2 regions of the Microaerobacter geothermalis genome follow, and region 2 is predicted to be linked to the other one. Evidence: predicted binding sites of a transcription regulator. Region 2 holds the regulator's gene; the other holds the start of a gene.
The links. The regulator CtsR, encoded in region 2, represses protease genes until heat stress. The targets are predictions, from matches to a motif close to ATGGTCAATAAAGGTCAAACA.

Region 1: a site for CtsR is predicted at 1,828-1,848, ahead of clpP (ATP-dependent Clp endopeptidase proteolytic subunit ClpP). Genes of this name have one in related genera too.

Annotation. Positions count from the first base shown of each region.
Region 1 covers NZ_JAKIHL010000031.1:30,181-38,140, reverse strand. Annotated here, with positions in the region: gene L1765_RS11500 (TRAP transporter permease) at 1-1,239, shown strand, start outside; gene L1765_RS11495 (guided entry of tail-anchored proteins factor 1) at 1,287-1,718, opposite strand; gene clpP (ATP-dependent Clp endopeptidase proteolytic subunit ClpP) at 1,869-2,483, shown strand; gene L1765_RS11485 (SIMPL domain-containing protein) at 2,575-3,327, opposite strand; gene L1765_RS11480 (HPr family phosphocarrier protein) at 3,509-3,775, opposite strand; gene whiA (DNA-binding protein WhiA) at 3,822-4,769, opposite strand; gene L1765_RS11470 (gluconeogenesis factor YvcK family protein) at 4,780-5,760, opposite strand; gene rapZ (RNase adapter RapZ) at 5,775-6,656, opposite strand; gene trxB (thioredoxin-disulfide reductase) at 7,110-7,960, opposite strand, start outside.
Region 2 covers NZ_JAKIHL010000051.1:11,359-19,318, forward strand. Annotated here, with positions in the region: gene disA (DNA integrity scanning diadenylate cyclase DisA) at 1-215, opposite strand, end outside; gene radA (DNA repair protein RadA) at 247-1,614, opposite strand; gene clpC (ATP-dependent protease ATP-binding subunit ClpC) at 1,792-4,239, opposite strand; gene L1765_RS14645 (protein arginine kinase) at 4,255-5,319, opposite strand; gene L1765_RS14650 (UvrB/UvrC motif-containing protein) at 5,339-5,863, opposite strand; gene L1765_RS14655 (CtsR family transcriptional regulator) at 5,875-6,339, opposite strand; gene L1765_RS14660 (HAD hydrolase-like protein) at 6,428-7,087, opposite strand; gene L1765_RS14665 (hypothetical protein) at 7,274-7,780, shown strand; rRNA gene rrf (5S ribosomal RNA) at 7,850-7,960, opposite strand, start outside.

The sequences.
Region 1 (7,960 bases), on a different contig from region 2:
GCCGTGATTTCCAGCGGTTTTCTAGGATCCATAAACGGCAGTGCATTAGCAAATGTGGTGACTACCGGTGCATTTACAATCCCGATGATGAAACGGGTAGGTTACCGGCCGGAATTTGCCGGAGCAGTGGAAGCTGCTGCCTCGGTCGGAGGCCAAATCATCCCTCCTGTCATGGGTGCAGCAGCTTTTATCATGGCTGAAACCTTGGGCAAGCCCTATTCGGAAATAGCCATCGCTGCCATTCTTCCGGCCGTTCTCTATTACCTTGGAGTCATTATGATCGTTCACCTGCGGGCTAAACGGAGAGGATTGCTTGGACTTCCCAAGGAAGAACTGCCAAACCTGAAAAGGGTCATATTAACCAGCGGCCATCTGCTAATTCCCATTGTCGTCTTGATTTATCTCCTGTTTACCGGAAGAACACCGATCTTTGCCGCCTTTTTTGCCATCGTCTTATCTGTTGTTGTTGCTGCTTTTTCCAAAAAAACTCGGATGGGAATAAGGGATATTTTAAAGGCGATGGAGGACGGAGTCCGGGCTGCCCTCAGCGTAGCCATGTCCACAGCCATCGTCGGTATTATTGTGGGAGTCACAACCCTTACTGGTTTGGGGGCCAAATTAACCCAGTCCATTCTCGTTCTTGGTCAAGGAAGTTTATTTCTAACACTTATTTACACCATGATTGCTAGTATGATCATGGGTATGGGACTTCCTTCCATTCCCACTTATATTATTACATCAACGCTGGCGGCACCAGCCTTATTGCAGATGGGAGTTCCACCCTTTGTATCTCATATGTTTGTGTTTTACTTCGGGATCTTTGCCAATATTACACCTCCCGTTGCTTTGGCTGCCTTCGCTGGAGCGGGAATTTCCGGAGGGGATCCCAACAAAACAGGAATCCAGGCCCTGCGTCTAGCCCTGGCAGGGTTTATTGTTCCTTATGTCTTTGTCTATTCCAATGAACTACTCCTTCAGGATCTGTCCCACTGGACAGAAACCCTTTGGGTCATGGTGACTTCCATCATTGGGGTGATTGCGCTTAGTGCCGCTGTTGAAGGATATTATAAGAGCCAAATTCCTATTCTACTCAGGCTTATTGCTACAGCTGGAGCGTTAACCCTTATTGTCCCAGGAATGATTACGGATATAATTGGATTTGCTCTTCTAGGCATAGTAGCCATTCAACAATATTGGAAAAATCCAAAGCAAAATATACAAATTAAAGAAGGAATATAATGGATGAATAAACGACTCCCCATAGAATTAAAGGGAGTCGTTTATTCTTACTCACGATATAAATTAGCTTCCAACTGTTTCTTGACACGAGCAATTTCCCGTTCATTTCGGGCAGTTTTTTCCCAAGTATGTTCAACATCTCTTTCAATAAATGATAGGCGATTTAAGATTTCTTCATGCCTTTCAGCGGCTTCTTTTCTCATGGATTCTTGTTCTTGTTTCAGCCATAGAATACTTTCTTTCATCGACATCTGCTCTGTCTTCACATCCTGCAGTTCTGCTCTCATTTGCCTTTGTTCTGTCTTCACATCCTGCAATTCTGCTCTTATTTGCCTTTGTTCTGTCTTCACATCCTGCAGTTCTGCTCTCATTTGCCTCTGTTCTTCCCACATGGCTTCCTGATCGGAACGAATATTTCCTACAATATGAATGAGGTTTGCAAGCATTTCTTCCATTCTCTTCAGCCGATCATCAATCATTTGAAATCCTCCTAAACATTTGAATTCTCGCCGTACAAGTTCTATCATTTCAATTATATCCCACAAGGTAAACCTTGTGAATGAAAGAAATAAAAGTTAAGAGATTTTTTATTTGACCTTTTTTGACCTTTATTGTAAAATAAGATCGACATAGAAAAGGAGGGGAAAACCATGAATTTAGTACCTACAGTTATTGAACAAACCAATCGCGGCGAACGCGCTTATGATATTTACTCCCGTCTTTTAAAAGACCGAATTATTTTCCTTGGAACACCAATTGATGATTGGTTGGCAAACAGTGTTGTTGCCCAACTGTTGTTCCTCGCAGCGGAAGACTCTGAAAAAGATATTCATCTATATATCAATAGTCCTGGTGGTTCAATTACTGCCGGAATGGCTATTTATGACACCATGCAATTTATTAAACCTGATGTATCTACCATCTGTATTGGAATTGCCGCCTCTATGGGAGCATTTCTGTTAGCTGCAGGGGCCCGGGGTAAGAGGTTTGCCCTTCCCAATAGTGAAGTAATGATTCATCAACCTCTCGGAGGAGCTCAGGGTCAGGCTAGCGATATTGAGATTCAGGCCAAGCGTATCCTTAAAATGAGAGAAAGATTGAATCAAGTGTTGGCTGAACGTACAGGACAACCCTTGGAAAAAATTCAGAAAGACACGGAACGCGATTATTTTATGTCTGCAGAAGAAGCAAAAGCCTACGGTCTCGTTGATAGCATCATTACAAGTGCGCCAAAAGACAAATAAAATAAGTAAAAAACGAATAATATGAGTTCAAACCCTGCTGAATCCGACTTAGCAGGGTTTGGATTTGATCATTCGATTTAATTTGAATGGATCAATACCTAAACGTAACGTCAACGGTGGTTTCAATAGTAATTTCCCCGGGTGTAATTACTGTATCCGCAGCATAGCCTGCTTTTGCGGCTACTTCCATGGAATAGTTTGAATAGTAATCGGGATAATATGGGACTCCCAGTTGGGTGACCTTTGCTACATCAGTAATCTGCTTACCAATCGCAGCTGCAATCACGTCCGCCTTTTCCCTTGCATTCTTAAGGGCAAGTTTCAACACTTCTTTTTCATATTCATCGGTCTTATCTGTGGTATATCTGATATTTTCCACCCGGTTTGCTCCCGCTTTACTAGCGGCATCCAACACCTTTCCAATATCCTTTGTATTTCTTAAGGTTACTTGAATCATGTGATTCACTTGATAACCTCTTAATTCCTGTTGATTTTCCTTCCAATTATATTGGGGATAAGTCGTAAAAGAAACGGTTTTAATATCTTTATCCTTAATACCCAAAGAAAGAATTGCCCTTCTCACATCTTCAAATATCTTTGAATTTTGCTGGATTGCCACTGAAGCATCTCGATCCTCAGTCATTACTCCTAAATTAACCATGGCTATATCAGGAACAACGGTGAGTTTGCCCTTCCCTTGAACCTGGATCACATTGGTTTGTATTTCCTCTGCATAGGTAGGCTGGTCACTTCCCAACCCTCCCAATGGAGAGTAAATGGATAATCCTGCAACCAAACCTATTGCGACAACCACAAATCCCAACTTCTTAACAATACCTTTCATCATACCATCCTCCCAACATTTTTACGATTCTCGATTCAATCCATTAGACGATGGAAAGGAAAGAAAAGTTGCAGCTATATATTCTAACCGTGAAAAAAACCGCTGATCAGCGGTTTTTCATTTTCGACATATTTAAACAAAACATACCTATACCTGACCCATCGAGTTATAAATTGATATGTTAACCCACTTGCTCCTGGTTGACAAATTGAGACAAATGATTCACGGCCTGTTCCTCATCGTTTCCACTGGCATAAATGGTGATTTCCGTTCCCGTGCGAATGGCCAAACTCATGATTCCCATGATGCTTTTTGCATTTACTCTTTTATCTTCTTTTTCCACAAAAATTTCAGATCGATAGCGGTTTGCTTCTTGAACAAATAAAGCAGCCGGTCTTGCCTGTAATCCAGTTTTTAATCTAACCGTTACTTTTTGTTGATATGCCATTTAAAACCCCCCATGTCCGTCGTTTTTTTTATTATACCATGGAATATTATGGAGTGTATCCCTTTGCTTGTTTTATTTTTAAAGCGATTTCATTAATTTTTCTAAGCCGGTGATTAACCCCCGATTTGCTTACCTTTCCAGATGGGATTAATTCGCCTAATTCCGTTAGGCTCATATCGGGATGCTGAAGACGAAGGAGAGCAACCTCCCTTAACCGTTCCGGCAGTTGATCTAAACCAATTTCTTTTTCAATCAAATGGATATTTTCAATCTGCTTCATAGCAGCTCCAACGGTTTTATTTAAGTTGGCCGTATCACAATTCACCAATCGGTTGACGGAATTCCTCATATCTTTGACGATTCGGACATCTTCAAAATATAAAAGGGCCTGATGGGCGCCGATAATATTCAGGAATTCAGTAATCTTTTCCCCTTCTTTAATATACATGACATGTCCTTTTTTCCGTTCAATACATTTTGCATTTAAATGAAATTGATTGGAAAGATCAGTCAAATCCTGACAGTGCTTCTGATGGGTTGAAAAAATCTCCATATGATAGGAGGAACGCTCTGGATGGTTGACAGAACCTCCTGCCAAAAAAGCTCCCCTTAGATACGCCCGCTTGCAACAAGGAGATTTGATTAGTTCCTTTGGGATTCCGTTGTTTAAAGAGAGATCATTTCCCAATACCTCCATATCTTTTAGGATTTCGATCACTTGATTTGATATACGAACGAGATAGATATTGTTTTTCTTTAGTCTCATTTTTTTTCTGACCAAAAGCTCAGAATGTATCTGATATATCGACTTGAGTAAAGAATAAATTCTGCGGGCAATGGCTGCATTTTCGGTTGTAATCTCCAAAACGAAGGGCTTTCTGCCAAGTTGCAACACACCATTCATCCGGATAATTGCTGCCAGTTCAGCCCGTTGACAGCAAGGCTTTGTTTCTAAAGTGGTTAACTCTTTTTTAGTTTTTGCAGCAAATGACAAAAAAAACACCTCATTTCCGATGACGGAGGAGAATCTCCCAAATGGTTTTACTTAATTTTCCCGCATCGTGGCGTAAATGGGTATGATATTTTAAAAATTGATCTGCAATCACCCGATATCCAAAGTTCCATAATCTCTCTTCATCAAACGCTACTGGTTTTGCTCCTTCCAATACATACCTGGAAAGAACAGAGGAATCCACCTGCTGATTATTCACGATCACATATTGAAAAAGGGAAGATCCCACATGATCATGGATGGCCTGAATATGATCAGCGGCTGAATAATTTTCCGTTTCTCCCCGTTGGGTCATCACATTACATATAAAGATCTTCAAAGCCGAGGAAGATCGGATCATCTCAACAATTCCAGGAACAAGTAAATTAGGTAAAATACTGGTGTACAAGCTTCCCGGCCCAACGATGATGGCATCCGCTTGTTTAAGAGCCTCCAAAGCTTCCTGTAAAGGCTTTACATCCTTTGGATGCAAAAAAACACGAGTTATTTTTTTCCCTGATTTAGGGATAAGAGACTCCCCTGAAACAATGGTTCCATCTTCCAATTCCGCTTTTAAAACGATAGCTTGATTGGCTGCCGGAAGCACTTCTCCCCTAACGGCCAAGACTTTGCTTAATTCCTTTACCGCCAATACAAAATCTCCGGTAATCTCCTTCATGGCGGCGATGAGCAGATTACCCAAACTATGTCCTGCCAAACCTGAACCATTGACAAACCGGTGCTGAAGAACTTTTTCCAATAAAGGTTCCGTATCTGCAAGGGCCAGCAAAACATTTCGCACATCACCCGGCGGCGGCATTTTCATCTCTTCCCGAAGAACACCGGAACTTCCCCCATCATCGGCAACGGTGACAATAGCAGTCAAAAAAAAGGGTAGTTCTTTTAATCCCCTTAATAACACGGATAGTCCAGTTCCTCCACCGATGACGACCACCCGAAATGTTTGCCCCTCCCCTTCCCATTTCCGTTCCATAGGACACCTCTTTCTTATCGATCCCGCTCAATATCCCGATGACCAACCCAAGTGGCATATCTGGAAAGGAGGTCACGATGAATATATTCCGCTATGGCTACGGAGCGGTGCTTCCCTCCTGTACAGCCAATTCCAATAACCACCTGACTCTTCCCTTCCCTTTCATAGTAAGGAAGCAAAAAGTTAATAAGCCCCATCAATTTATCCAAAAACTCTTGTGTCTCCTGCCATTTCATCACATATTCGTAAACTTCCTGCTCTTTTCCTGTTTTTACTCTCAATCCATCAATATAGTGGGGGTTAGGCAAAAATCGAACATCAAACACCAAATCCACATCCAAGGGTATCCCATATTTAAATCCAAAGGACATCACATGAACAGAAAAATGCCGGGAAGCAAGAGTTGAAAAACGCTGAGCAATTTTTTCCTTTAATTTTGTTGGCTTCATATCACTGGTATCAATAATTTGGGTTGCTCTTCCCTTAATTTCCTCCAGCATTTTCCGCTCGGAAGTAATCCCTTCCAAAATTTGTCCTTCTGGAGATAAAGGATGCCGCCTTCTTGTTTCCTTATATCTTTGTACCAGAATTTGATCCGCTGCATCCAGGAAAAGAATTTGGTAATAAACCGTCTCCATCCTGTCCAATTGAACTAAGGCTTCTGACAGGGATTCAAAAAATTCCCTTCCCCTTAAATCAATGACCAAAGCCACTTTTTCTATTTTTCCGCCAGACTGCTCAATCAGTTCCGCAAATTTGGGTATCAAAACAGGAGGCAAATTATCTACACAAAAGAACCCTAAGTCTTCAAGGGCCTGGACAGCAACGGTTTTTCCAGCCCCCGACATTCCTGTGATAATAATGAGATTGATTTCCCTTTCTAACTTCTGGTTCATCCGATTCCCTCCCAGACCCATGTGAGATTACATATAGCATAACATCAATTAACGATAGCAACAAGAAACAAGCAACCATCTAAGACACTTTCCTAAGAGAACACGAATATAAAGGCACTTCAGTATTTACTAAGGACTCCTTTGAGTTCGGGCAAAGCTTCGGGCCTGATGAACGGCAATTAGCTCTCAAGCTGACCCCATCTTCGAAATTCCCATATGTTTTTGAGGACTCCCTTCTTTAGATTTGAAGCCTACTTTAATGACCTCTATGTCGAACTCAACATGCAGGCGTGTACATTCTTAAGTCCTATTCATAGATCTGTCCTTGCTCTCTGGTAAAAAGAAGGGGCGTGTGTTTCCACACGCCCAAATATCTAAAAAAGGGGGTCAATTTCTTATGACTAGTGTACCCCTTTTTTGTTTCATTTATATTACAAAACGGTTAAAACATTGTTACGATTTTACTTTTTCCTTCAAACTTTCTACATAATGTTGAGCCGACTGGGCAGCAATACTGCCATCTCCTGTAGCCGTTACAATTTGACGGAGAAGTTTCTCCCTGACATCTCCTGCGGCAAAAATACCTTCTACCTTTGTTTTCATTTGATCATCAGTCAAGATATAACCCGCTTCATTCGTGATCCCAAGATCTTTTACCGCCTCAGAAAGAGGATCCATCCCCACATAGATAAATACTCCATCACAGGAAAATTCCCTCTGTTCTCCTGTTTTTACATCTTCGATAACTACAGCTTCTACTTTATTCTCTCCTTTAATCTCTTTGACCACATGATTCCATATGAAATCGATTTTTTCATTTTCCATGGCCCGTTTTTGCAGTATTTTTTGGGCTCTTAATTCATCTCTCCGATGTATAATAGTTACCTTTGTGGCAAATCTGGTCAGATAAACGGCTTCTTCTACTGCCGAATCTCCCCCGCCTACAACTACCAATTCTTTTCCTTTAAAGAAAGCCCCGTCGCAAACAGCGCAATAGGAGACTCCCCTGCCTGATAATTCCTTCTCACCCGGGACCCCCAACTTTCGGTGTTCCGCCCCAGTGGCAACAATCACAGACTTCCCTTTATATTCCTTGTTGCTAGTAATGACCGTCTTATACTCCTCACCATCTACAACTTTTTTTATGTCTCCATAGGCATATTCCGCGCCAAATTTTTTGGCATGTTCAAACATCTTATTCGACAAATCCGGTCCAAGAATATGGTCAAACCCCGGATAGTTTTCTACCTCTTCGGTATTTGCCATTTGTCCTCCAGGAATGCCCCGTTCAATCATTAACGTGC
Region 2 (7,960 bases):
TCATCACTTAAAATAATGGCCCCATCCATTTTCGCCAATTCATATAAAGAAGCCGGTGAATATTCACAGTCTATACGAAATCCACCATCTACCAATTCCATGACTTCCGGGCCGTAACCAACCACAATCAAGCCGCCTGTTTTTGCCCTTAATACATTATCAAGCCCAGTCCGAAAAGGCGTTCCCGGAGCAACAAATTGTAAAATTTCTCTCATAAATTTATCATTTTTTATCTCTTCCACACGATTAACCCCCTATAGCCACATCCAAAGCATCTCCAACCGAATGAACACCTATTATATCGATATCAGAAGGAATTTCCCATCCCCATCTATTTTTTTCTGGGATAATGATTCGCTTAAAACCCAATTTTTTGGCTTCATTTACCCTTTGTTCTATTCTTGAGACACCTCTTACCTCACCGGTCAAACCAACCTCACCAATGATCACATCCTTAGGATGTGTTGGTTTATCTCGAAAACTAGAAGCAATGGCAACAGCAATGGAGAGGTCAATGGCAGGTTCATCTAACCGGACTCCCCCGGCAACGTTAACAAAGGCATCTTGATTTTGGAGTAAAATCCCTACCCTCTTTTCTAATACAGCCATTAAGAGGGAGACTTTATGGTGATCAACCCCAATTGCCATTCGCCTTGGTTGTCCAAATCCTGATGGAGAGATTAACGCTTGGATCTCAACCAATACAGGACGGGTTCCCTCCATACTGGCTACTACTGTTGATCCGGCCACTCCAATGGGTCTTTCTGATAAAAAAATTTCCGAAGGATTATGAACCTCCTGAAGACCAGATTCTTTCATCTCAAAAATCCCTATCTCGTTAGTTGATCCAAATCGATTTTTCACCGCTCTTAAAATTCGATACATATGGTGCCTTTCTCCTTCAAAATAAAGAACAGCATCCACCATATGTTCCAACAAACGCGGGCCCGCAATATCTCCTTGTTTGGTAACATGGCCGACAATGAAAGTAGCAATTCCCCTGGTCTTGGCCATTTTCATTAAGTGGGAAGTACATTCCCTGACCTGGGTCACACTTCCCGGTGCAGATGGAATGTCGGGATGATAAATCGTTTGTATAGAATCCACAATCAGCAAATCTGGATGCAATCGATCTGTCTCTTCCAAAATTGATTCAACATTCGTTTCAGAAAGAACAAATAAATGGGAATGTCTCACATTCAATCGTTCTGCCCGCAATTTGATCTGGCGTATGGATTCCTCACCTGACAGATATAGCACTTTTTTTCCGTGTAAGGCAACGGATTGGGACATCTGAAGTAGTAGAGTTGACTTTCCGATTCCGGGATCTCCACCCACCAAAATCAAGGAGCCTGGAACAATTCCTCCTCCCAAGACTCTGTTTAATTCCCCAATTCCTGTGTCAAATCTCGGCATGTCTTCCCTATCTATTTCTGTAATTGGTTGAGGAACCCCCTTTTCTTCTAACCAACGTCCAGACCTGCCTGATTTCCCCTTTATTTCTTTTTCTTCCACCATGGTATTCCATTGTAAGCATCCCGGACATTTTCCCATCCATTTGGGGGATTCATAGCCACATTGTTGACACGCAAATTTTGATTTATACTTTGCCATTTCCCGCCTCACCTGTCACCCATCCAATATATTTCTCTGCATACCATATTATATTATTATAACAGACGAATGGAAAAAAGAGCAGAAAAAGCAAAGCATTATTATAGGAAGTAAAGCATGATCGCAAACGAGCAAATGAAAGACGGATGATACACATCCGTCTTTATCAAACACGAATTATGAAGTTGAGGTGACGGGTTCTATTCGAGTGACGGTTAATCTCCCTTCATCGTCTACATCAATTTTTAAGGTGTCACCTTTTTTAACATTGCCCTGTAATAGCTCCTCCGACAATTTATCTTCAATATATTTCTGAATTGCCCGGCGCAGAGGTCTTGCCCCATAGTTGGGATCAAACCCTTCCTTAGCCAGAAAGGCCTCTGCTTTATCTGTTAAGGTAAAATCAATTTGTTGTTCCCTCAATCTTTTTCTCAGTTCTTCTGACATGAGAGAAACGATCCTGCGGATATGTTCTTCCTTCAGGGAATGGAAGACAATCACTTCGTCAATCCGGTTTAGGAATTCTGGACGGAAGCTACTTTTTAATTCATTCATCACTTTATCCTTCATATCTTCATAGTCTTTATTGGGCTCACCTGTAGTAAATCCCAGGGTACTTCCCTTTTTGATGGTAGTGGCACCCACATTGGAAGTCATGATAATAACGGTATTTCTAAAATCAACGGTTCTCCCTTTTGAATCGGTCAATCTTCCGTCCTCAAGTACCTGAAGGAGGATATTAAATACTTCAGGATGTGCCTTTTCAATTTCATCCAAGAGAACAACTGAATAAGGTTTTCTCCTTACTTTCTCTGTTAATTGCCCGCCTTCTTCATATCCAACATATCCTGGAGGGGCACCGACTAAACGAGCGGTAGAATGTTTTTCCATGTACTCGGACATATCGATACGAATAATCGCATCTTCATCACCAAATAGGCTCTCAGCCAACGCTCTGGCTAATTCGGTTTTTCCTACACCAGTTGGACCTAAGAAGATAAAAGATCCAATAGGACGCTTGGGATCCTTCAATCCTGCCCTTGCCCTTCGAACAGCCCTTGATACGGCTTTGACCGCTTCATCCTGACCAATTACTCGCTGATGCAGAATTTCTTCCATCTTCAATAATCTTTCTGTTTCTTCTTCCTTTAATTTATTCACAGGAATTCCGGTCCAGCTAGCAACGATTTGAGCAATATCTTCTGCTGTAACTTCAGAATCCGTTTGTCCCTGCTGCTCCTTCCATTTCCTCTTGGTCTGCTCCAATTGGTCTCTTAGTTTTTGCTCTTTATCCCTTAGAGATGCAGCCTTTTCAAATTCCTGACTTTGAACTGCAGCATCCTTCTCTTTTTTAATTTCTTCCAGGTTCTGTTCCAGTTCCTTCAAATTGGGGGGAACAGTATAAGCACTTAATCTCACTTTAGAGGCCGCTTCATCAATTAAGTCTATGGCTTTATCCGGTAAGAAACGATCGGAAATATAACGGTCTGACAATTTCACCGCCTGCTCAATCGCTTCATCGGTTATTTTCACGCGATGGTGTGCCTCATATCGATCCCTTAAGCCCTCAAGTATTTTTATCGCTTCCTCAGCAGATGGCTCATCTACTTGGATCGGTTGAAATCTTCGTTCTAAGGCAGCATCTTTTTCTATATATTTACGATATTCATCTAGGGTTGTCGCTCCAATGCATTGGAGCTCCCCTCTTGCCAAAGCGGGCTTAAGAATATTTGAAGCATCAATAGCCCCTTCTGCCCCACCAGCCCCGATCAAGGTGTGAAGCTCATCAATAAACAAGATAATGTTGCCGGCATGACGAATTTCATCCATGATTTTTTTCAAACGGTCCTCAAATTCCCCTCGATATTTGGTGCCAGCTACTACGGTTCCCATATCCAAGGTCATCACTCGTTTTCCCCGAAGAGTTTCCGGTATCTCATTATTTACAATTCTCTGGGCTAAGCCCTCAGCAATGGCTGTTTTCCCAACCCCCGGCTCTCCAATTAACACGGGGTTATTTTTTGTTCTTCTGCTGAGAACTTGAATAACCCTGTCTATTTCCTTCGCCCTTCCAATTACAGGGTCCAGTCCATGATCCTTAGCAATCGCAGTTAAGTCCCGTGCCAAGCTATCCAATGTAGGAGTACTTGCCGAAGGGTTTCCTGCTTGGGTTTGGCCAGCCATCGCTTCACTGCTTCCCAACAACTGCAATACTTGCTGTCTTGCTTTATTTAAGCTGATTCCAAGATTATTCAGAACTCTTGCGGCAACTCCTTCCCCTTCCCGGATAAGGCCCAGTAAAATATGCTCAGTACCTACGTAGGTGTGCCCCAGTTTTCTAGCCTCATCCATGGACAATTCAATCACCTTTTTTGCCCTGGGAGTGTAATTAATATTTGTAGGTTGCTGACCGCCACGACCTATGAGAGATTCTACTTCATCCTGTATCTTTTCTAACCCTAATCCCAATGCCATTAAAGCTTTTGCAGCAATGCCTTCTCCTTCCCTAACCAATCCAAGCAATATATGCTCGGTACCGATACTGGTATGGCCCAAACGAACCGCTTCTTCCTGGGCAAGAGATAATACTTTTTGAGCCCTTTCGGTAAATCTTCCAAACATCATAAGAATCCACCTCCATTAATTCATATTTTCCATCTGTAACCTTTCACGTATTAACTTTGCTCTTCTTTCATCCCTTTGTTCCGGGGATAAGATGCCTCCGGCATACTGCTGTAAAAATCCCGGTTGAATCATGATCATTAATTCATTTAACACGGTCGGAGAAACATTTTTTATCATCCCCAAATCTATTCCCAATCTTACATCAGATAAACGTTGACTTGCTTCTTTTGACTCCATCACTCTGGCATAGGATAAAATTCCATATGAGCGAAAAATCCGGTCTCTGATGTGAAGTCCTGAATTTTCCATTAAGTTCTTTCTAGCTTGTCGTTCATGTTCAATTATTTGCTTTACAACACTATACAGATTGTCTACGATTTCATCTTCTGATTGTCCCAGGGTAATCTGGTTAGAGATTTGGAACAGATTTCCCATCGCTTCGCTTCCCTCTCCATATAATCCTCTAACAACAAGGCCTACTTGATTAATGGCAGATAAAATCCGGTTAATTTGCTGTGTAATAACCAGGGCCGGTAAATGCATCATGACTGATGCTCGCAAACCGGTTCCTGCATTGGTGGGACAACAGGTTAAAAATCCTCTTTGTTCATCAAATGCATAGTTTAGATGTTCCTCAAAAATATCATCAATCTTATCGCTTAACTTCTTTGCCTCTTTCAGTTGAAGGCCTGGAAATAAACATTGGATTCGAAGATGGTCTTCCTCATTGATCATGATGCTGATCGATTCATCGTCGCTTAATATAACGGCCCCTTTTCGTGACTCTGACGCAAGGTTGGGACTAATCAGATGCTTTTCTACTAGAACCCTTTTTTCTAAGGGAGTAAGCTCTTCCATTTTGATCAATTCAAGTTTTTCATCAAATTTAGCTGATTTTAATATGTGTTCTATTTTTTGAAGCACTTCTTCTGCTTGACTGTCCGTCGCCAAAAATGGAAATGGTAAACTTTTAATGTTTCTGGCTAATCGAATTCGGCTGCTGATAACAATATCTGATGCTTCCCCTTCACCGCTCATCCAATTGCTTACCGCATTATTTATAAATTTTTGCAAGTCCATATAAACACCTCCTGCCATTTTAAAGATGATCTTGGGAAATGTTTTTTTCCAGATCGCGAATCCTGTCACGTAATTGGGCAGCCCGTTCAAATTCTTCTCTTGCTATGGATTGCTGCAATTCCTGTTTTAATTTTTCCAATTCCCTTTTTAATTTAATTGCACCACCGGAACGGGCGGGAACTTTTCCGCTGTGGGATGTGTTCCCATGAATTCTTCGGAACAACGGATCCAATTGGTGTTTAAAATATGAATAACAGTCACTGCAACCAAATCTTCCGCCCTTAGTAAACTGGCTATATGTTAATCCGCATGTCTTACACTGGAGTTGATGATAGCTAGTTGCTTCCCCATAGCTTGGATTGGGTTCAAAATTGAGCAATCCTGATAACAAATTATGAATTGAGAAACCATTTGAACCCCCTGGAAGTAATTCGCCCTTTTCTCTAGCACAATTTTCACACAGGTGAAATTCCGTCTTTTGTCCATTTAGTATCTTGGTAAAATGTAAAGTTGCCGGTTTCTGCCCACATCCTTGGCAAATCATATCTCCACCTCCTAAGAAATTCGAAATATTGTAGCAACCATGGCCCTTAGCAAATTGGCTCTAATTTGATCCCTGACCGGCATATTAAATGGTAGAATCTGCCTTGAAATAGCTGCTTTCATAATTTGAGCTTCCCTGAGATTAACCAGCTTGGCGTACAACATATGATCTATAATATCTTCTGCCGCAGCTTGGGAAATCCCCTCCCCGATATGTTCCATAAGGGTTGAATACAATTCATTTCCGTCATCTGTTTCCAAGCGGCAAATTCGGATATAACCACCTCCACCTCTTTTACTCTCAACAATATATCCCTTTTCAATCGTAAAACGAGTACTGATCACATAGTTAATTTGTGATGGAACACAATTAAACTGTTCCGCCAATTCGCTTCTTTGTATTTCTATATACCCTTCTTTACTTTTCATTAAAATATCCTTCAAATATTTTTCAATCATATCGGAGACATTCCGCAATAGGTTCACCTCCCGATTTGACTTTGACTATCTTTGACCTTCATAATTTATTATATCCACATTTTTGATAAAAATGCAAGACCCTTTTTTAGCCTAGGATCAAAGGAATCAATTCATCAAAATGTTGGATGATCACATTTGCCTCTTTCAATTCTTCATCATTGGCAAAACCATAATCACACCCAATGGTAAACAGGTGGTTTTTTTTCCCTGCTATTATGTCTGATTTCCGATCCCCTACCATGACACTGGATCTCAACTGATAATCTTTCACTAATTTTTTTACTAATTCTTCCTTGTGATAAATTTGAAATCGGCCAGCACTATATAAGTCCTTAAATAGATGATAAATGGAAAGAGACTTACAAACTCCCCGTATGTAATCATCTAATCCATTACTTGCAACGAACAGCGCTAAACCAGATGCATTAAGTTCTTTTAAGGTTTCTAAGACGCCGGGATATAATTCACCTTTTCCTTCATCCAATATTTGTAACTCATATTCCAACATCAGATGATTGGCCAAATGTTTTATTTCATATGAGGCGTTTGGTAGTAGCCCATCCCAAATTTTATCTAAAGTAAAGCCAAGCCATGATATTAATTGATCTTCGGAAGGAGTCTCACCGTTATACTTACCATCTTTTCTCAAGTGATCAAATGTCATTTTAAAAGCGGGAACTGCAACTTTTTCCGTTTGTAGCAAGGTTCCATCCATATCAAAAATAACACTGTCATATTTAAGCATATTTTTCCCCTCTGCTTTCTACAAATTCTTAAAATTTAAGGAATTTGTTTGAAAAATGTGTGATAATCATTTATTTTTCTGTTTTTCCCTATATAATGTTTCTGAACGATAGTAAAAAACTTTATTCGTATGAAGTGTTTTAACATAACACTCCCACTAAACCTCACTCAGGAAGGAAGATAAGGTATGAAAATGAAAGGTATTTTATTTTCTATTGTTTTTATTTTTGCAATTATTGTGCTGTCATACTCCTTGCTTCAACCATCACCCGTTCAAGAAAATTTTGATCAAAACAAAATTCCTTACAAACTAGGAGATTTTTCATTGGTAAATAAGATCGAAGGGCCTCAAGCCATGGAACAAATCAGATATCTTCATGGAAAAGAAATTCCTATTGATAATGCTTTTATATTAGAATATCAAGGAAGAAACGGACACGCTACCGTTTGGATTTCTGAATCAAATGAAGAGGGAAATGCAGAAAAATTATTTCGGCGTATGAATGGACTTATGGACAACAGCAAAGTTTATACCAATCATAAAGAAATAACCATAGACGGAATAACTCTTCAATATGTCTATGGAATGGAAATGGACAATTACTACTATTTTAGTGGAAATCAAGTAATTTGGATATCATTAGTAGGAGATAAGGAAAATTTATTCTTAAAAGATGCAATAAAATGGTTTTGATTCATTTGTAAAAGAAAATATCCATGTGAAAAGCCAGGTTGGAAATGCAATCCAACCTGGCCTTTACATGCCTGGCAACGTCCTACTCTCCCAGGACCTCCCGGTCCAAGTACCATCGGCGCTGGAGGGCTTAACGGTCGTGTTCGGGATGGGTACGCGTGTATCCCCTCCGCCATCATC